DNA from 4 places in the Streptomyces sp. NPDC012474 genome. Region 3 is predicted to be linked to each of the others. Evidence: riboswitches for the same ligand, from Rfam matches in the RefSeq annotation. Region 3 holds a riboswitch; each other region holds the start of a gene.
The links. Region 3 has a riboswitch for cyclic di-AMP ahead of ACFY9S_RS07995 (peptidoglycan DD-metalloendopeptidase family protein). Riboswitches for the same ligand answer to the same signal wherever they lie in the genome.
Positions count from the first base shown of each region.

Region 1: linked by a shared signal. The riboswitch ahead of ACFY9S_RS33145 (transglycosylase family protein) and the one ahead of ACFY9S_RS07995 (peptidoglycan DD-metalloendopeptidase family protein) in region 3 are both predicted to bind cyclic di-AMP.
Region 2: linked by a shared signal. The riboswitch ahead of ACFY9S_RS09900 (NlpC/P60 family protein) and the one ahead of ACFY9S_RS07995 (peptidoglycan DD-metalloendopeptidase family protein) in region 3 are both predicted to bind cyclic di-AMP.
Region 4: linked by a shared signal. The riboswitch ahead of ACFY9S_RS11670 (peptidoglycan DD-metalloendopeptidase family protein) and the one ahead of ACFY9S_RS07995 (peptidoglycan DD-metalloendopeptidase family protein) in region 3 are both predicted to bind cyclic di-AMP.

Region 1 is NZ_JBIBEP010000020.1:47,348-52,295, forward strand. Features, by position in the region: gene eno (phosphopyruvate hydratase) at 1-1,141, opposite strand, end outside; gene ACFY9S_RS33145 (transglycosylase family protein) at 1,413-2,105, opposite strand; cyclic di-AMP (ydaO/yuaA leader) riboswitch at 2,110-2,276, opposite strand; gene ACFY9S_RS33150 (transglycosylase family protein) at 2,505-3,458, opposite strand; gene ACFY9S_RS33155 (cytochrome P450) at 3,580-4,890, opposite strand.
Region 2 is NZ_JBIBEP010000003.1:364,661-369,608, reverse strand. Features, by position in the region: gene pcrA (DNA helicase PcrA) at 1-1,985, opposite strand, end outside; cyclic di-AMP (ydaO/yuaA leader) riboswitch at 2,299-2,471, shown strand; gene ACFY9S_RS09900 (NlpC/P60 family protein) at 2,480-3,661, shown strand; gene ACFY9S_RS09895 (hypothetical protein) at 3,757-4,698, shown strand; gene ACFY9S_RS09890 (hypothetical protein) at 4,676-4,948, opposite strand, start outside.
Region 3 is NZ_JBIBEP010000002.1:671,371-676,318, forward strand. Features, by position in the region: gene ACFY9S_RS07980 (MarR family transcriptional regulator) at 1-165, opposite strand, end outside; gene ACFY9S_RS07985 (dihydrofolate reductase family protein) at 254-1,384, shown strand; tRNA gene ACFY9S_RS07990 (tRNA-Met) at 1,450-1,523, shown strand; cyclic di-AMP (ydaO/yuaA leader) riboswitch at 1,813-1,969, shown strand; gene ACFY9S_RS07995 (peptidoglycan DD-metalloendopeptidase family protein) at 1,981-3,021, shown strand; gene ACFY9S_RS08000 (aldo/keto reductase) at 3,211-4,155, shown strand; gene ACFY9S_RS08005 (PrsW family glutamic-type intramembrane protease) at 4,231-4,948, opposite strand, start outside.
Region 4 is NZ_JBIBEP010000004.1:213,638-218,585, reverse strand. Features, by position in the region: gene ACFY9S_RS11675 (alpha-galactosidase) at 1-1,561, shown strand, start outside; cyclic di-AMP (ydaO/yuaA leader) riboswitch at 1,871-2,032, shown strand; gene ACFY9S_RS11670 (peptidoglycan DD-metalloendopeptidase family protein) at 2,037-2,966, shown strand; gene ACFY9S_RS11665 (DUF6250 domain-containing protein) at 3,149-3,865, shown strand; gene ACFY9S_RS11660 (SGNH/GDSL hydrolase family protein) at 4,011-4,796, shown strand; gene ACFY9S_RS11655 (TetR family transcriptional regulator C-terminal domain-containing protein) at 4,891-4,948, opposite strand, start outside.

The sequences.
Region 1 (4,948 bases), on a different contig from region 3:
TGGTGGCGACGGCCAGGTCGGCGATCGTGACGTCCTCGGTCTCGCCGGAGCGGTGGGACATCATGCACTTGAAGCCGTTGCGCTGGGCCAGCTCGACGGCGTCCAGGGTCTCGGTCAGCGATCCGATCTGGTTGACCTTGACCAGGAGCGCGTTGGCCGCGCCCTCCTCGATGCCGCGGGCGAGGCGCTCGGGGTTGGTGACGAACAGGTCGTCACCGACGATCTGGACCTTGTCGCCGAGCTTGTCGGTCAGGGCCTTCCAGCCGTCCCAGTCGTCCTCGAACAGCGGGTCCTCGATGGAGACGAGCGGGTACGCGTCGACGAGCTCCGCGTAGTACTCGGTCATCTCGGCCGCCGAGCGCTCCTTGCCCTCGAAGGTGTAGACGCCGTCCTTGTAGAACTCGGACGCGGCGACGTCGAGCGCCAGGGCGATCTGCTCGCCGGGGGTGTAACCGGCTTCCTTCACGGCCTCGAGGATGAGGTCGAGGGCCTCGCGGTTGGAGCCGAGGTTCGGGGCGAAGCCGCCCTCGTCGCCGAGGCCGGTGGCCAGGCCCTTCGACTTCAGGACCTTCTTCAGCGTGTGGTAGACCTCGGCGCCCCAGCGCAGGGCCTCGGAGAAGGACTCCGCGCCGATCGGGGCGATCATGAACTCCTGGATGTCCACGTTGGAGTCGGCGTGCGAGCCGCCGTTCAGGATGTTCATCATCGGCACCGGAAGCAGGTGCGCGTTGGGGCCGCCCAGGTAGCGGAACAGCGGCAGGTCGCTGGCCTCGGAGGCGGCGTGGGCGACGGCGAGGGAGACGCCGAGGATGGCGTTGGCGCCGAGGGAGCCCTTGTTGTCGGTGGCGTCCAGGTCGAACATGGCCTGGTCGATCAGGCGCTGCTCGGTGGCGTCGTAGCCGACCAGCTCCGGACCGATCTGCTCGATGACCGCGAGGACGGCTTTCTCCACGCCCTTGCCGAGGTAGCGGTTCGAGTCGCCGTCGCGGAGCTCGATGGCCTCGAAGGCGCCCGTGGAGGCGCCGGACGGGACGGCGGCACGACCCGTGCTGCCGTCGTCGAGGCCGACCTCGACCTCGACCGTGGGGTTGCCTCGGGAGTCCAGGATTTCCCGGGCTACGACGACGTCGATGGACGGCACGAGCATCTCCTTCTTATGTGACGCGGGTACGCGGGTCGCGTGGACCCGGCGAGGTGCGGGCCGTGGTGGCTCGCGACATGAGCCTAACCGGCTCCGGCCGATCGGCCACCGGGTCGCCCACCCCATGGACAGAACCGAGAGCAAATTGTTTCCGAACGGAACAAAGCCGGTTCGCGAAGTCGGGCAGAAAAAACCCCGCTCCGGCGCGTACGGGGGATGACGCACCGGAGCGGGGAGCCCGTGGCCCTGGGCGGGCCGGTTGGGCCGCTGCCTACTTCAGGTGCAGCTGCTGGCCCACGTAGATGAGGTTGGCATCGTCGATGATGTCCTTGTTCAGCTGGTACAGCTTCTCCCAGCCGCCCTTGACCTTCTGGTCCGCGGCGATCGAGCTGAGGGTGTCGCCCTTGACGACCTTGTACTCGCCGTCGCCCTTCTTGACCTTCTTGCCGGTCGGGGTGGTGACGGTCTTCTTGGCGGCCGGACGCTCGTCGGAGCGGGAGGCGGGCTGCTGCTCGCTCTGGCGGGTCTCGGTGCTCTGCTGGCTCTGCGAGGAGCTGCCGGAGTCGTCGGCGGAGCCGCCGCCGGTGTAGCCGGCGCTCGACAGGCCCTTGCCGCAGACCGGCCAGGCGCCCTTGCCCTGGCCCGCGAGGACCTTCTCGGCGATCTCGATCTGCTGGGCCTTGGTGGCCTGGTCGGCGGTGGAGGCGTACTTGCTGCCCCCGTAGCCGGACCAGGTGGAGGCGGAGAACTGCAGACCGCCGTAGTAGCCGTTGCCGGTGTTGATGGACCAGTTGCCGCCGGACTCGCACTGGGCGACGGCGTCCCACTCGGAGGCGGTGGCGGCGGAAGCGTTGCCGGCCGCCATCAGCGGGGCGGCGACGGCGGCACCGGTGACACCGGCGATGGCGATGACCCGAGAGGCCTTGGACGGACGGCGGTGCGTGCCCTTGCCGGAAAACAGCATGGAGAGATCCCCTCACCGACGCCTGCGAGGTGAGCTGTCGGGTTCGGGCCGGTTGAGTTGCCCGGCCGCGCCCCTCCCGGGACACGGCTTCACCCCAAGCCCTTCCGGCACAACCGGCCGGTCGGGCACTTACCTTGGGTCCCCCGCTCCTGCCTACGGCGCTTGACGCGACGACTGTTCCCGTACGGCCGCTGGCAGGATTCGGCGTTGCGGCAGCCGGGGCTCGCGGTGACGAGCGGTCACGACCGTAGACACGCGATCCACGGAATTTCAAAGACGATCAGGGCTTCTGAGATCTATCTCTCACCGGGCTTATACGGGACATTCGGCGCGAAAGGTGACGTGAACTCACCCGGTTTCGCGGTGAGTTCGTCCCCCGTTTCCGCACTGCCCGAACAGCTACCTCTCGTCCGCTTCGCCCTCGACCGTGAGCGCCTGACCGGGGTGGATGAGGTTCGGGTCGGTGCCGACCGCGTTCTCGTTGCCCTCGTAGAGCGCGTGCCATCCGCCGCTGACCCGAAGGGCGTCGGCGATGGACCAGAGACTGTCGCCGACACCCACGATGTAGGCACCTTCGGACGCGTAGCCGGAACTCTCGTCGGCGGACCCGGAGTGACGCCCCGTGGACTTCTCCGTACGGTCACCCTCGGGCGCGCGGGTTTCCTCCGCGCTGGGACCGCGATGGCGGCCGGAGCCGGTGCCGGACGACGCCGAGGAGTCGTCACCCTGCCGCGAGTCGCCCGACTTGCCGTCCTCGGAGGTGGCCGACGGAGAGCCCTCGGGCTGCCGGTCCTGCGACGAGCCCTCGGATTCGGGCGACTTGTCGCTCTTGGCGGTTTCGTCCTTCGAAGGCGACGACGCCTCGGGCGACGGAGATGAAGAAGGACCCTCAGAAGGGGATGAACCCAGCGAATCGAGCAATCCGGGTGAGTCCACCTCGCCGGATGATTCGGACGAGCCGGATGATTCCGATCCCTTGCCCTGCTCGAGCCCCGAGAGCAGCCCGCAGGTACGCCACGCGCCGACCCCCTGGCCGGCGAGGATTCTCTCGGCCACGGCTATCTGCTGGGAGCGGCTGGCCAGATCGGCGCTCGCGGCGTAGTCGAGGCCGCCGTGCTTCTCCCAGTCCTCCTGGGACAACTGCAGGCCGCCGTAGTAGCCGTTGCCGCTGTTCTGGCTCCAGGCGCCGCCGGTCTCGCAGTCCGCGACCCGGTCCCAGGTCGTGCCGTCGGCCGCGCTGGCACCGGATGCCCCGAGGAGCGGGATCGCGATGGCGGAGCCGGTCACTCCGGCCGCCACGAGGAGAGCCGGAGCCTGGCGGGGGCGGCGGTGCCGACCGTTCCCGGAGAGCATACGGAGACCTTTCGCGAGACAGCAGTGACCGAGGCGGCGTGATTCCCCGCCGCGTTGATGGGTGAACGTATCGGCAGTCGATCACTTGTCACAAGTTCATGCCGCGCAGATCACGTGAAGATCACAGGTCTGATGTTTCGTCACTTCCGGAAGGCGCGAACTCCACCGGCAGGGTGCGCAGCCCTCGCATGATGAGGCCGCCACGCCATCTGAGCTCGGCCGGATCCGCCGCGAGCCGGAGGTCCGGGAGGCGGGTCAGGAGCGTGGCGAGCGCGGTCTGGCCCTCCAGCCGGGCGAGCGGCGCTCCGAGGCAGTAGTGGATGCCGTGGCCGTACCCGAGGTGCTGGTTGTCGCGGCGGGAGAGGTCCAGCGCGTCCGGATCGGCGAACCGCTCCGGGTCGCGGTCCGCGGCGGCCAGGACCACCAGGACGGGGTCGCCCGCCTCGATGCGCTGCCCGGCGAGGGTGAGCGGCTGCGTGGCGAAGCGCCAGGTGGCGAGTTCGACGGGGCCGTCGTAGCGCAGGAGTTCCTCGACGCCGGTCTCCAGGAGGCCGGTCTCCCCGGCGGCGAGGGACGCCTGGAGCCGTGCGCGCTGCCCGGGGTGGGTGAGCAGGGCGTAGGTGCCGTTGCCGATCAGGTTCACGGTGGTCTCGAAACCGGCGAACAGCAGGATGAAAGCCATGGCCGCCACCTCGTTCTCGGTGAGGTGCTCGCCATGGTCGGAGGCGCGGATGAGACCGGAGATGAGGTCCTCGCCGGGAGCGGGCTCGGCGGGAAGCACCTCGCGCTTGCGGTGGATGAGGTCGGCGAGGTAGCCGCGCATCTTCTTCACGGACCGCGCCACACCGCCCCGGGGCCCGCCCTGGTGGCGGATCATCATGCCCGCCCAGTCGCGGAAGTCGTCCTGGTCCTCCCGCGGGACGCCGAGCAGGTCGCAGATGGCGTAGATGGGGAGCGGGAAGGCGAACTCGTGGATCAGGTCGGCGGATCCCTTCCGCGCGAACCCGTCGATGAGGGTGTCGGTGAGCTCCTGTACCCGTGGCGCGAACTCGGCGACCCGGCGCGGGGTGAACGCCCTGGACACCAGCCGGCGCAGCCGGGTGTGGTCCGGCGGGTCGATGTTGAGCAGATGCGTCATCAGCTCGGCCTTGCGCTCCCCCGGGATCCCGGTCTTGCCCTTGGCGTGCGCCGGTTCGTCGTGATGCGCGGGGTTCTTGGAGAGCCGGCTGTCGGCAAGTGCCTGCTTGGCATCGGCGTAGCGCGTGACCAGCCAGGCCTCCACACCGCTGGGGAGCCGCGTCCGGTGGACGGGGCTGTGCTCGCGGAGCCAGGCGTAGGCCGGGTAGGGGTCGCTCGCGAACTCCCAGGTGAAGAGGTCGGGAGCGGTCGCGGGTGTGCTGGGCTGGGGCTGGCTCTGGGGCTGGTCGGTCACGTCTCGACCGTATCCGGCTTATGGGAGCGCGCTTGCCTCCGTTTCGGCTGGGCTCGGG
Region 2 (4,948 bases), on a different contig from region 3:
ACGCCGTCCTCCATACCGGTCAGGAAGACGACCGGGAACTCCAGGCCCTTGGCGGTGTGCAGGGTCATCAGGGTGATGACGCCGTCGCCGTCCTCCTCGTCGGGGATCTGGTCGGAGTCGGCGACCAGCGCGACCTGCTCCAGGAAGTCCGAGAGGGTGGTCTGCTCGTCCTCGCCGCGCTCCTGCTCGAATTCCATGGCGACGGCGGCGAGTTCCTGGAGGTTCTCGATCCGGGTCTCGTCCTGCGGGTCGGTGGAGGCCTGCAGCTCGGCGAGGTATCCGGTGCGCTCCAGCACTGCTTCCAGAACCGTGGCCGGTCCGGCGCCGGACTCGACGACCGTGCGGAGGTCCTCCATCAGCGTGTTGAACCGCTTGACGGCGTTGGTGGAGCGCGCGGCCATGCCGTACGCCTCGTCGACGCGCTTGAGCGCCTGCGGGAAGCTGATCTTCTCCCGCTGGGACAGGGCGTCGATCATCGCCTCGGCCCGGTCGCCGATGCCCCGCTTGGGGACGTTGAGGATCCGGCGCAGCGGCACGGAGTCCTCCGGGTTGGCCAGGACGCGCAGGTAGGCCAGGACGTCCCGGACCTCCTTGCGCTCGTAGAAGCGGACGCCACCGACGACCTTGTAGGGCAGGCCGACGCGGATGAAGACCTCTTCGAAGACACGGGACTGGGCGTTGGTCCGGTAGAAGACGGCGACGTCGCCGGCCTTGGCCTCGCCGGCGTCCGTGAGGCGGTCTATCTCGTCGGCGACGAACTGCGCCTCGTCGTGCTCGGTGTCGGCGACGTAGCCGGTGATCCGGGCACCGGAGCCGGCCTTGGTCCACAGGTTCTTGGGACGGCGGGACTCGTTGCGCTCGATGACCGCGTTGGCGGCGCTGAGGATCGTCTGCGTGGAGCGGTAGTTCTGTTCGAGCAGGATGGTCGTCGCGTCCGGGTAGTCCTCCTCGAACTGGAGGATGTTGCGGATCGTCGCGCCGCGGAAGGCGTAGATCGACTGGTCGGCGTCGCCCACGACACACAGCTCGGCGGGCGGGACCTCGGCCTCGGGCGGCACGTCGACGGGGTGCTCGGACGTGCCGACCAGCTCGCGGACCAGGGCGTACTGGGCGTGGTTGGTGTCCTGGTACTCGTCGACCAGCACGTGCCGGAAGCGGCGGCGGTAGTGCTCGGCCACGTCCGGGAAGGCGCGCAGGAGATTGACCGTCGTCATGATCAGGTCGTCGAAGTCGAGGGCGTTCGCCTCGCGCAGCCGCGACTGGTACATGGCGTAGGCCTGGGCGAGGGTCTTCTCGAAGCCGTCGCCGGCCTGGGCGGCGAAGTCCTCCTCGTCGATCAGCTCGTTCTTCAGGTTGCTGATCTTGGCGCTGAAGGACTTCGGCGGGAAGCGCTTGGGGTCGAGGTCCAGGTCGCGGCAGACCAGGGCCATCAGGCGCTTGGAATCGGCGGCGTCGTAGATCGAGAAGCTCGACGTGAAGCCGAGCTTCTTGCTCTCGCGGCGGAGGATGCGCACGCACGCGCTGTGGAACGTCATGACCCACATGGCGTTCGCGCGCGGGCCGACGAGCTGCTCGACGCGTTCCTTCATCTCGCCGGCGGCCTTGTTGGTGAAGGTGATCGCGAGGATCTGGCCCGGGTGCACGCCGCGCTCGGCGAGCAGGTGGGCGATGCGGTGCGTGAGCACCCGGGTCTTGCCGGAACCGGCACCGGCCACGATGAGCAGGGGGGAGCCGGAGTGGACGACGGCGGCGCGCTGGTTGTCGTTCAGACCCTCCAGGAGCGCGGCGGTGTCCACCGGGGGGCGCGGGGCGCCGTCCCGGTAGTAGGCGTCCCGGTCCGGGGGTGCGTCGAACTTCCCGCCGAACAGATCGTCCGGAATCGGCTCCGGTACGTGATCGTCCTCGGGTGGCGGCGGGGGCTCGTCCGCGGGGCCCCGCTGGGCCTGGAGGTTCGCCAGGAAGCTGTCGTCAAAGAGGCTGCTCATCGCTCTCCGAGTCTAGGGCGCCCCACTGACAGCCCGCCGCCGCCCTGAGAACATCGCCGGGCGCCCGGGCCCCACCGACCGGCCGACGGCGCGTTGTCGCCCTCCATGACGGCTTGATCACGCCCCGCTACACACTTCGTAATTGCGGACAAAGCGTGACCAGGCCGCCCCGATCGTTCACTCTCGGCAACACTCATGACCAAGGTCACGAAAATGTATCGGGCATATCACCCATCAACCTTCACAGGGGCCACACGAGTTGGCTACCGTGCGACCAGGCCGCATGACCCCCACCGGCGAACGTCGCCGGGCCGCGCGGCCTCCGCCGAGTCCGGTGTGCCGCAGCGGCAGCCGGAGCCGGGGACCCAACCGTGAACCTGGGGTGAATCGGCCCGACTCCCTGTGCGGAGACGGCCGTAGGGCAAACCTTCCGAACCACCCGCCCGAACCCGACAGCTAACCCGGTAGGCGGAACATGGAAGGAGTCGCCTCCCTTGGCGTCGCACCGCAAGTCGCGTCCTACGGGTACGCGCGTGGCAGGCATACGGACCCCCGCCCTCGCAACGGCGGCCCTCACCTCCGTGGCCCTGCTGTCCCAGTCGGCCAACGCCGCCCCCGAGGCCGACGACAAGCCCAGCCTGGAGGAAGTCGAGAAGAAGGTCGACGACCTGTACCGCCAGGCGGGGTCGGCGACCGAGAAGTACAACGCGGCCAAGGAGAAGACGGCGAAGGAGCGCAAGCGCGCCGACGCCCTCATCGACGACGTCGCGAAGCGCACCCAGAAGCTCAACGAGGCGCGCGAGCAGCTGGGGTCCTTCGCCTCCGCCCAGTACCGCACCGGTGCCGCCGCCCCGGACACGGCGACGTTCCTGCTCGCGGACACCCCGCAGGACTACTTCGACCAGACCCAGCTGATGGACCGGATGACCGGTCGTCAGAAGGTCGCGGTCGACGACTACGTCACGCAGCAGTCCGAGACGATGAAGAAGCGCCAGGAGGCCACCGAGAGCCTCGAGACGCTCACCGAGTCGCAGGGCGCCCTGAAGACCGCCAAGGCGACCGTCCAGCGCAAGCTCGCCGACGCGCGCGAGCTGATGTCGAAGCTGACCGCCGAGGAGAAGGCCCGGCTCGCGGCGATCGAGAAGGAGAAGCGCGAGGAGGCCGCCCGCAAGGCCGACGAGCTCGCCCGGCAGCAGGCCGCCGCCCAGCAGCAGGCGCAGGACGAGGCCGCTCGGCAGCAGGACAGCGGATCCTCGTCGTCGGGTTCGGCGGGCTCCGGCTCGTCCTCTGCGACGGCCCCGGCCGACTCCTCTTACGCCACCAAGGCCGACAAGGCGCTCGCCTTCGCCCGTGCCCAGATCGGCAAGCCGTACGTGTGGGGCGCCGTCGGCCCCGGCTCCTACGACTGCTCCGGCCTCACCCAGGCCGCGTGGAAGGCCGCGGGCGTCACCCTGCCGCGCACCACCTACGACCAGGTGAACGCCGGCACCACGGTCCCGCTCTCCCAGGCCCGTCCCGGTGACCTGGTCTTCTTCTACGACGACGTCACCCACGTCGGGATCTACATCGGCAACGGCATGATGATCCACGCCCCGAAGCCCGGCACGTACGTGCGCGAGGAGTCGGTCTACTACGACGGCGAGTCGGCCATCCACAGCGTGGTGCGGCCGGCCTGAGAGGCCTCGTCACACTTCTTGAGAGGCAACACCTTTGAGGGGCACGCGCGCGTGCCCCTCTCTGAACGAGTGCGGCGCTCTCTAGCATCGGCGCTATGTCCGGTCCCTCCCCGTTTGCCACCTGGTGGTCGACGTATGCGCTGGCGACCGGCATCGTGTCGGTCGGTCTCGACTCAGCGGGGTACGAAACCCTTTCCCGCATCGCCCTCGCCCTGGCCTGCGCGGCCTGGCTGGCGGCGGCCACGGGTCTCGTCCAGCGGGCACACGGCGGATGGCGGGCGGAGACGCCGGCCGCGCTCACGGCCGTGGCGGCGACCGCCGTCCTGGGTACCGGCTTCTCCGCGGCGGGCCGGCAGTCCCTCGCCGAGGCACTGCTGGCTCTCGCGATGCTGCTCTGGGCGGTACTGCTCACCGCGGAGGCCGGGGGGCGGCGCGGCACGGTGTTCCTGCGCTGTGTGGCCACCCAGGGGCTCGCGGTGCTCGGCGCCACGCTCGCCGCGGCCGACACGTCGCCCTGGCTCGCCCACGCGGCCCTGGTGCTGTTCTGGCTGGGCCTCGCGCTCTACGGCTTCGCCCTCTTCCGCTTCCAGCCCCGGCAGGTGGAGGAGGGGCGCGGCGACCACTGGCTCGCGGCCGGCGCCCTCGCCGTCTCCGCACTGGCGGGGGCGAAACTCCTCAGCGCCGACAGCGCGCGCCTGTATCTGTGGAACGAGGAGAACGCCGACGCGCTGCGCACGACGGCCGTCACGCTGCTCGTGCTCGCGCTGATCGCCTGCGTCGCCCTGCTCCTCGCCGAGCTCTTCTGGCCCCGCCACCACTACGACGCGCGGCGCTGGGCGACCGTGTTCGCCGCGGTCGTGACGGCCGCGGCCGCCCTGGCGGTCGCCGCCGCCCTGGACGTCCCCTGGCTCGACGCCGCCGGGGAGGTGCTGCTGTGGATGGCGGTGGCGGCGTGGCTCGGGTGCACCGCCTGGGCGATCACCTCGGCCCGGACCGGCGCCCGGCGCTCCGGGGTCAGGTCCAGAGCACGGCGATGAAGATGTTCGCCGTGGTCAGCAGACCGACCAGGCCGAAGAGGCCCTTGTCCACCTTCTCGTCGTCCCGCTTCACGTACACCAGGCCGAGGATCACGATCAGCAGGGCCAGCTTCACGCCGATCTTGATGTTGTTCACGGACTGGTCGTCGGCCTGGTTGAGGCCGACCAGGATCACACCGGTGACCAGCATCGTGAGCGCGCCGTGCAGCATCGCGGGGGTGTAGCGGGCGCTGCCCTCGCCCATCGCCTT
Region 3 (4,948 bases):
CCGCTCCGGGGACTCCGACAGGACGGACAGGATGGAGTAGTACAGGTGCGGCATGCCGGCGTCCTGCTGGAGCTGCCGGTCGATCGCGTCCTCCAGGAGCAGCGAGGCGGCGACGTAGGCGCGCCAGGCGCGTTGCTCCTCGGGGGTGAGCCAGCGAGTCGTCATGCCCCCAGTGTAGGTTTGTTTAAAACTTGAACCAAGCCCGCCTTGGGGCCCTGTCGGTCCCGCCGTCCCGACCAGCCGCGGAGCGTCGATGCCTCACCCGTACGTCCTGCTGTCCGCCGCCGTCTCCCTCGACGGCTACTTGGACGACACCGGACCCGACCGCCTGCTCCTGTCGAGCCCGGCCGACTTCGACCGGGTCGACGAGGTCCGGGCCGGTGTCGACGCCATCCTGATCGGCGCCGGCACCGTCCGCGCGGACAACCCGCGGCTCCTGGTGAACTCGGAGGAACGCCGGGCCGCCCGCCGGGCCGCCGGAAAACCGGAGTACCCCCTGAAGGTCACGGTCAGCGGCTCCGGCGACCTCGACCCGGACGCCCGCTTCTGGCACACCGGCGGCGAGAAGGTCCTCTACACGACGGACCGGGGCGCCGAACGCGCCCGCGCCCTCGGCCTCGCCACCGATGTCGTCCCGCTCGGCGCCGACCTCGACTGGCGGCGGCTGCTCACACACCTGCACGACGTCCGGGGCGTGCGGCGGCTCATGGTCGAGGGCGGCGGCCTGATCCACACCCAGCTCCTCACCCAGGGCCTGGCCGACGAACTCCAGCTGGTCCTCGCACCCCTCTTCGTGGGCGACCCGGGGGCGCCCCGCCTCTTCGGCCCCGGCGGCTACCAGGGCGGCCGGCTCCGGCTGCTGGAGTCGCGGCGGATCGAGGACGTGGTCCTCATGCGCTACGAGCCGACCGCGCCGGGCACCGGCGCCCTGCCCGCCGCCGCCGACCACCACTGGCTGGCCCTGGCCTGCGAACTGGCCGACCGCTGCCCGCCGTCGGACACGGCGTTCAGCGTGGGGGCCGTCGTGGTCGCGGCCGACGGCACGGAACTGGCCCGCGGCCACTCCCGCGAGGCGGGCGACCCGGTCGTGCACGCCGAGGAGGCGGCCCTGGCGAAGCTCGACCCCGCCGACCCGCGCCTGCCCGGCGCGACGGTGTACAGCAGCCTGGAGCCGTGCGCCCGCCGCGCCTCCCGCCCCGCACCCTGCGCCCGGCTGATCCTCGACGCCGGCGTACGGCGCGTGGTCACGGCCTGGCGTGAGCCCGGCACCTTCGTGACGGACGCCGACGGCAGCGGCGTCCTGGCAGCCGGGGGAGTGGAGGTCGTCGTCCTCCCCGAGCACGAGGAGCGGGCCAAGGCCCCGAACCACCACCTACCGGGCTGAGCACGGGCCGATCGGTGGGTGTGCACGAGTGGTCCCGCGGATGGCGTACACTGGAGACACAACGACGCGGGGTGGAGCAGCTCGGTAGCTCGCTGGGCTCATAACCCAGAGGTCGCAGGTTCAAATCCTGTCCCCGCTACTGAAGGCCGAGGGCCGGAATCCAAAAAGGATTCCGGCCCTCGGTCATTTCCCCCGTACCCCATTACGCTCGGTGAGTGAACCACCCCGTTCCGCGCGGGAACTGACGCCCCGTCAAAACTCCTCAGTCACTTGCGAAGCGGTCAACTCGCCCGATTTACTCCGGTCATGGCAGGTAAGTCCGCGCGAAAAAGGTTAATGATCAAGCGGAATCGCTGGAATACCCCTCGCGCGTCTATTAACGTTCGATAACGCAGCGCGGTCGTCCCAGCCGTCACAGAAGGCGGCTCCGTGCGCACGCGCCGAATCCCGAAAGGGAACCGGGGAACCACCACTTGGGGTGAATCGGGCGTATACCACCGTGGAAGCACGGCCGGTATACGCGCGTAGGAGACCTTCCTGCTCCGAACCCGTCAGCTAACCCGGTAGGCGAGAAGGAAGGAAAGGAGCACGCCCACGTGGCGTCCAACCGGCCTGCCCCCGCGGCCCCGCTCGCGCCGAAGCGCGACACCGACACCTTCGGCTACGGCAATCAGCCCACCGAAGAGGGCCCGTTCCAGGAGTGGAACCCCACCGAGGAGTCCATCCGTCCCGTCCGTGGCCGGCATCGTGTCACCAAGCAGCGCGGCGGAGGCCTCGCCCGCAGCTCCACCGTCCTGGGCGTCGGCGTCATAGCCGCCGTGGGTGCCGGCGGCATGGCCAGCGCCCAGACCGGCAAGCCCCCGGTGTCCATCTCCGTCCCGGACCTGCCCTCGGTGGGTTCCCTCATCTCGGACGACGACACCCCCGAAGGTTCCGCCACTCCGCTCAGCAGCCTCGGCACCGCCGCGGCCGCCACCGAGCAGACCAAGGGCACCTCCGGCGCCGGTGCCGGCGAGGCACTGCGCGCCCGGATCATGGCCCAGGTCGAGCACCAGCAGGACCAGATCGAGACCAAGGCCGCCGAGGACGCCGCGGCCGCCGCCCAGAAGGCCGCCGCGGAAGCGGTCGCCAAGGCGGAGAAGGAAGCCAAGGACAAGGCCGCCGAGGCCAAGAAGAAGGCGGAGGAGGAGGCCAGGAAGAAGGCCGAGGCCGAGCGTCTCGCCGCCCTGGCCAAGCAGTTCACCCTGCCGACCTCCTCGTACACCATCACCTCCAGCTTCGGCCAGGCCGGCGCCTACTGGTCCTCCGGCTACCACACGGGCCTGGACTTCGCCGCCCCCACGGGCACGCCGATCAAGGCCGTGCACAGCGGCACCATCACCGAGGCCGGCTGGAACGGCTCGTACGGCTACAAGACCGTCCTCACCCTCGATGACGGCACCGAGATCTGGTACGCGCACCAGTCCTCCATCGGCGTCAGCGTCGGCCAGAAGGTCAGCACGGGCGAGGTCATCGGCCGTGTGGGCGCCACCGGCAACGTCACCGGGGCCCACCTTCACCTGGAGGTCCACTCCGGCGGCTCCACGAGCGGCATCGACCCGATGGCGTGGCTGCGGGGCAAGGGACTGAACCCGTAAGCCGTACCCACCCGTTGAAGCACCGGCGGCCCTGACGACGACCCCCCGACGTCAGGGCCGCCTCATGTCCGGGGCGTGCACGGCAGGGCCGGAGCGCGTGCCGGAACGTCGTGCCGCGGCAGGAGTGTTCACAGGGTCTTTGCGTCCCCCGTGGAATGGGCCGCTTCGGTACGGGCGTTGACGTGCGGTATGACTTCTCTGCGCAAGCTCGGCCCTTCCGGCCTCGACGTCTTCCCGCTCGCCCTCGGCGGCAACGTCTTCGGCTGGACCGCCGACGAGGCCCAGTCGTTCGCCGTCCTCGACGCCTACACCGCCGCCGGCGGCAACTTCGTAGACACCGCCGACTCCTACTCGGCCTGGGTCGAGGGCAACCAGGGCGGTGAGTCCGAGACCGTGCTCGGCAAGTGGCTGAAGTCCCGCGGCAACCGGGCGGACGTCGTCGTCGCCACCAAGGTCAGCCAGCACCCCGAGTTCCGCGGCCTGTCCGCCGCCACCATCACGGCAGCCGCCGACGCCTCCCTGCGGCGCCTCGGCACCGACTACATCGACCTGTACTACACGCACTTCGATCAGCCCGACGTGCCCGTCGAGGAGATCATCGGCGCGCTCGACACCCTCGTGAAGGCCGGCAAGGTGCGGCACATCGCCGCCTCCAACATCTCCGCCGAGCGGCTGCGGGCGTCCCTGGAGTTCTCCGACCGCGAAGGGCTCGCCCGGTACGTAGCCCTTCAGCCCCACTACAACCTGGTATCCCGCGACACCTACGAGGGTGAGCTCCAGGATCTCGCCGAGCGGGCCGGCCTGGCCGCCGTGCCGTACTTCGCCCTCGCGTCCGGCTTCCTCACGGGCAAGTACCGGGCCGGTGCGGCGGTCGAGAGCGCGCGGGCGGGGAGCGCGGCCAAGCACCTGGAGACCGAGCGGGGGCGACGGGTGCTCGCCGCCCTCGACGACATCGCCGCGGCGCACGACGCGCCCGTGGCCACCGTGGCTCTGGCCTGGCTCGCCGCCCAGCCGACGGTGGTGGCGCCGATCGCCTCCGCGCGGACGGTGGAGCAGCTGCCCGCACTGACCGGCGTCGGCGAGCTGACGCTGTCGGAGACCGAGATCGGGCGGCTCACGCAGGCTTCGGCCTGATGGACACGACAGGCAGCTAAGAGGGCGGCCTTTCACCATGAGCGTCCGACCCGGACGGGCATGGTGAAAGGACCCCTAGGAGCGGTACGGGTTGTACGCGGGGTACGGCGTCGGCTGTGGGTCGTACCCGTACACCCCGTACACCGGCCAGGGCGGGGCCGACACCGGGACCGGAGGGGCGGTGATCCGCGCCGCGTGGTCCAGCGCGGGTCGGGCCACCTCCCGGCGCCGCCACAGTTCGCCGAGCAGTTCCCGCTCCCGTACGGCGAAGCCGGGCCCGGCGCGGCCACGCCGGGCCCGGTGCCGCAGGAACGCCAGGGACGTCGCGTACGCCTCGTACCGCGCCACCTCCCGCGCCGCCGCCCTGCCCACGTGACGGCGGGCGTGCTGGCGGGCGATCCGCCGGGCCCGCATCGAGCCGAGCGCGTACGGCTCGGCAGGGGTCAGCCAGCCGGCCGAGGCGTAGGCGGGCAGCTCCGCCCGTACGGTCTTCAGCTCCCGCTGCCGGGTCCAGATCACCAGCCACGTCAGCAGCCCGAAGATGGGCACCATGAACGCCGCGTACACGGCGAAGAACCCGTACTCGCCGAACGCCGACGAGCCGTTCCACATCGCGTGCATGCCCATCGCGAGGAGCAGCCCGCCGAGCGGGAACGCGACGCGGCGCAGAAGCCGGCGGTCCGCCGAGAGCGCGGAGACGCCGAAGCCGATGCCGGTGAGGACCGTGAACAGCGGGTGCGCGAACGGCGACATGACGATCCGCACGAAGAAGGTGGCCGCCGTGACGGAGGCG
Region 4 (4,948 bases), on a different contig from region 3:
GTCCCGGCTGACGCGCTCCGGCCTCACCCACGGCGAGAAGGTCATCGGCAGCCGCCGCGGCCACACCTCCCACCAGCACCTGCCGTGGGTCGCGCTGGACACCGACGCCACCGAGGAACGCGGCGAGGTCTACGGCTGCGCCCTGGGCTGGTCCGGGTCCTGGCGCATCACCGTGGCCCAGCTCCCTGACGCGCGCGTGCAGATCACCGGCGGGGCGGGCTGGGACGACTCGGGCCTGCTGACGCTGGGCGCGGGGGAGTCGTACACGACCCCGGTCTTCGCCGGGCTCTGGAGCGACGGCGGTTTCGGCGGGGCGAGCCGCGCCTGGCACGCCTACCAGCGGGCGCATGTGATCCCGGACGCGGGCCGGGACCGGCCGGTGCTGTTCAACTCCTGGGAGGCCACCGAGTTCGACATCTCCGAGGAGCAGCAGCGGGCGCTCGCCGAGCGGGCGGCCGCCATGGGTGTCGAGCTCTTCGTGGTCGACGACGGCTGGTTCGGGGCGCGCACCAGCGACCGGGCCGGGCTCGGCGACTGGAGCCCCAACCCCGACCGCTTCCCAGGCGGGCTGAAGCCCCTCGCCGACCACGTGCACGGCCTCGGCATGCAGTTCGGGATCTGGGTCGAGCCCGAGATGGTCAACCCGGACAGCGACCTGTACCGCGCGCACCCCGACTGGGTGCAGTACCAACCGGGACGAAAGCGGACGGAGTTCCGCAATCAGCTCGTACTCAACCTCGCCCGCGAGGACGTCCGGGAGTACCTGTGGGAGCAGCTCGACGGGCTCCTCTCCCGAGCGCCGGTCGACTACGTCAAGTGGGACTTCAATCGCTGCTTCACCGACGCCGGCTGGCCGGACGACCCCTACCCGCAGCGGCTGTGGGTCGACCACGTGCACGGCCTGTACGCCCTGCTGGACCGGTTGCGGGCCGCCCACCCCGGCGTGGCCTTCGAGTCCTGCTCGGGCGGCGGCGGGCGGATCGACCTCGGTGTGCTGAGCCGCACGGACCAGGTGTGGACCTCCGACAACACCGACCCGCTCGACCGGCTCGCCATCCAGCACGGCTTCAGCCAGATCCATCCGGCCCGGGTCATGGCCGCCTGGGTCACCGACAGTCCGAACGCCATGCTCAATCGGCGGGCCAGCTCCCTGCGGTTCCGGTTCGTCAGCGCCATGGCCGGGGTGCTGGGGGTCGGCGGCGATCTCACGCGGTGGACGCGGGAGGAGCTCGCCGAGGCGCGGGAGTGGGTGGGGCTCTACAAGGGGATCCGGCCCGTGGTGCAGCGCGGCGACCAGTACCGGCTGCGTCCCCCGCGGGGCGGGCTGAGCGCGGTGCAGTACGTCCTCGGCGACGAGACGGTCGTCCTCGCCTGGCTCCAGGCGCAGCGCTACGGCGAGCCCGTACCTGCGCTCCGGATGCGTGCCCTCGACCCGACCGCGTCGTACGAATGCCTCGAAACGGGTGAAGTCCACCGCGGGGCCGTGCTGCTTCATCACGGACTGCGGGTCGGCCTGCGAGGGGATCTGAACGCCGTGGTCGTCCGTCTTAAGCGGAAGTAGGCGTTCTGTCCGAATAGGGCGATTGAGCCGCTTAGGGATAACGTGCCCCGATCGTAAAGGAGATGAGGTCGGGGTGCGTGACCATCGTCATATTCGTGACGATCTGTTGTCGCCATGTTCACGTAATTCACGCATTGTTCAGGGCGGTTGGGAAAAGCGGGAGATCGGTAATCCACGCTCGGTGACCGCGGATGTGTCGACGCGTCAAGAGAAACACCGTCACGGGCAACCGCAAGCTTGTCCGTTTGCGTCCTGGTCGCTTACGTTCCACACCAATCCGGACGGACGCCTAATCCTGCCGCCGACCGGAGCCCGCACACACTGACCCGACGTACGGCAGGAGCGGGGGACCCACAGGTAAGACGCCTGTTCCGGTTCCCGGAACGGCTTGGGGTTAAGCCGCGCCCAGGCGCGGCCGGGCATCTCCAGCCCGCACCCGACAGCTCACCTCGCAGGCGACGGAGAGGAATTCGCCATGCCCGCGAAGGGTAAGCACCGCCGTCCCAAAGCCCAGCGTTTCACCCGCTCCATCGCCGTCGCCGGAACCGGCGGAGCCGCTCTCGCGCTGCCGCTCATGGGGGCCGCCGGCGCCCATGCCGCCACCCCGCAGTCGGCTCCCGAAAAGGCCGTCCAGTCGGCCCCGGCGGCCGAGAAGAAGGCCGCCGAAAAGGCGACCGGCGCCCGCACGTACACCGTGCAGGCCGGCGACTATCTCGCGAAGATCGCCGACGATCAGAACGTCAGCGGCGGCTGGAAGAAGCTCTACGCCGACAACCGTGACGCCGTCGGCTCCGACCCGTCGCTGATCCACCCGGGTCTGAAGCTGTCGATCGGCAAGCAGGCGGCGAGCGCGCCGCAGTCCTCGGCCCCGTCCGCGCCGAAGGCCTCCGCCCCGAAGCCCCCGGCCTCCCAGCCGTCCGCCGGCGAGTCCTCCGCGCAGGCGGAGACCGCCGCGAAGCCGGCCGCCGCCAAGCCCGCCGCCGAGAGCAACGCCGGCGGCTACAGCCTCCCGGTCGCCGGTGCCACCGTCAGCACCCCGTACCGCATGTCCGGCAGCATGTGGTCCAGCGGCTACCACACCGGTGTCGACTTCGTCGTCCCGACCGGCACCTCCCTCAAGGCCGTCGGCGCCGGCACGGTCGTCTCCGCCGGCTGGGGCGGCGCCTACGGCAACCAGGTCGTCATCAAGCTCGCCGACGGCCACTACGCCCAGTACGCCCACCTGTCCCAGCTCTCCGTCTCGGCCGGCCAGACCGTGACCGCCGGGCAGCAGGTCGGCCTGTCGGGCGCGACGGGCAACGTGACCGGACCGCACCTGCACTTCGAGATCCGCACCACGCCGGACTACGGCTCGGACATGGACCCGGTCGCCTTCCTGCGCTCGCACGGCGTCTCCGTCGGCTGACCGGCCGCACGACCACCTGCCTGACACGCGGCCGAAGGCCGGACCCCGATCCCCGGGTCCGGCCTTCGACGTGTGCGCACGGTCGGCCGTGTCAAGGGATCGACATGCGGCGGCAGTTGGGACAGAGTGATCCCGCCCGGAGTGCAAGCGCTTTCCAGAGTCTTCCCGAGGAGCTGTGTCCCGTGCCGACCACCCGCAGAGCGTTCGGAGCCCTGGCCGCCGGAGCCGCCCTGGCGGCCCTCGCCCCCACGGCCGCCGCGCACGCCGCACCCCGTCACCGTCGCCTCCTCGCCCGCGACGACTTCTGCCACGGCCTCGGCCAGTGGGTCACCGAACTCCAGGACGGCGGCGCCGTCACCGCCTCCCGCGGCATCCTGGAGATCGACGTGCCGAGCGGCGCGACCGTGTGGTTCAGGCAGCGGCTCGAAGGGCCGTACGTCCTCGAGTACACCGCGACCCCCGTCTCCGACGGCGGGGTCAACGACCGGGTCTCGGACCTCAACAACTTCTGGAACGCGACCGACGTACGCTCCCCGGGCGACCTCTTCGCGACTGCGCGCGGCGGCGCCCTCGACGAGTACGACCACCTCACGACGTACTACGCGGGGTACGGGGCCAACTACAACACCACGACCCGGCTGCGCCGCTACGTCGGCGAACCCGGCGTCCGCCCCCTGGTGTTCGACTACACCGAACCGCTGCTGGTCCCGAACGAGCCCAACCGGGTCCGGATCGTCTCCGACGGCTCGACGGTCCGGTGGTGGAACAACGGGCGGCTCGTCTTCGACCACACCGACCCACAGCCCTACACGAGCGGCCACTTCGCCTTCCGGACCGTCTGGAGCCATTTCCGGATCAGTGGATTCCGGGTCTGGCGGCTCACCCCGAAACATCCCTGACAAGCGGTGTATTCCGGAGTTTGCGAACGCTTTGGGAGTGGCTTATCTCACCGCCCGTCAATCCCTTCCTACGGTCGCGTAGGTCACATTCGAAGGTGAATCATGAGCTGCTGTGGCAGACGATTCGAAGAATGACAGCAGAGCAGTGATCGGGTCGTACGTGGCGGTGGGGGACAGCTTCACCGAGGGCGTCGGTGATCCCGGCCCCGACGGGGCGTTCGTCGGCTGGGCCGACCGGTTCGCCGTCCTGCTCGCCGACCGCAGGCCCGAGGGCGACTTCCGATACACCAATCTCGCCGTACGCGGAAAACTCCTCGACCAGATCGTGGCGGACCAGGTTCCGCGGGCCGTCGACATGGCCCCGGACCTCGTCTCGTTCTGCGCCGGGGGCAACGACATCATCCGGCCGGGCACCGACCCGGACGAGGTGGCCGAGCGCTTCGAGCGTGCTCTGGCCCAGCTCACCGCCGTGTCCGGCACGGTCATGGTGACGACCGGCTTCGACACCCGTGGCGTGCCCGTGCTCAAGCACCTGCGCGGCAAGATCGCCACGTACAACGGACACGTCCGGGCCATCGCCGACCGGTACGGCTGCCCCGTGCTCGACCTGTGGTCCCTGCGCAGCGTGCGAGACCGCAGGGCCTGGGACGCGGACCGGCTGCACCTGTCGCCCGAGGGGCACACGCGCGTGGCGCTCCGCGCGGGCCAGGTGCTCGGCCTCGAGGTGCCGGCCGACCCCGAGCAGGAGTGGCCTCCGCTGCCCCCGCGCGGCGTACTCGACGCGCGGCGGGACAACGTCGCGTGGGCGCGCGAGTTCCTGGTGCCGTGGATCGGGCGCCGGCTGCGCGGGGAGTCGTCGGGCGACCATGTGACGGCCAAGGGGGCGCTGTCGCCGGACGACATCAGGATGCGGATCGCATCGGTGGCGTGAGAGCGGCTCCTGCGCGTGCGGGCGGCGCCGGTCGGAACCGGCGCCGCCCGCAGGCGTCGCAGCCGCGTCTGCGGCGTGATGCGAACGACAGGCCCTAAGGGGTCAGCCGCTCTTCACGGGCCAGGCCCAGCTCACGGATCAGCGCCTCCTCC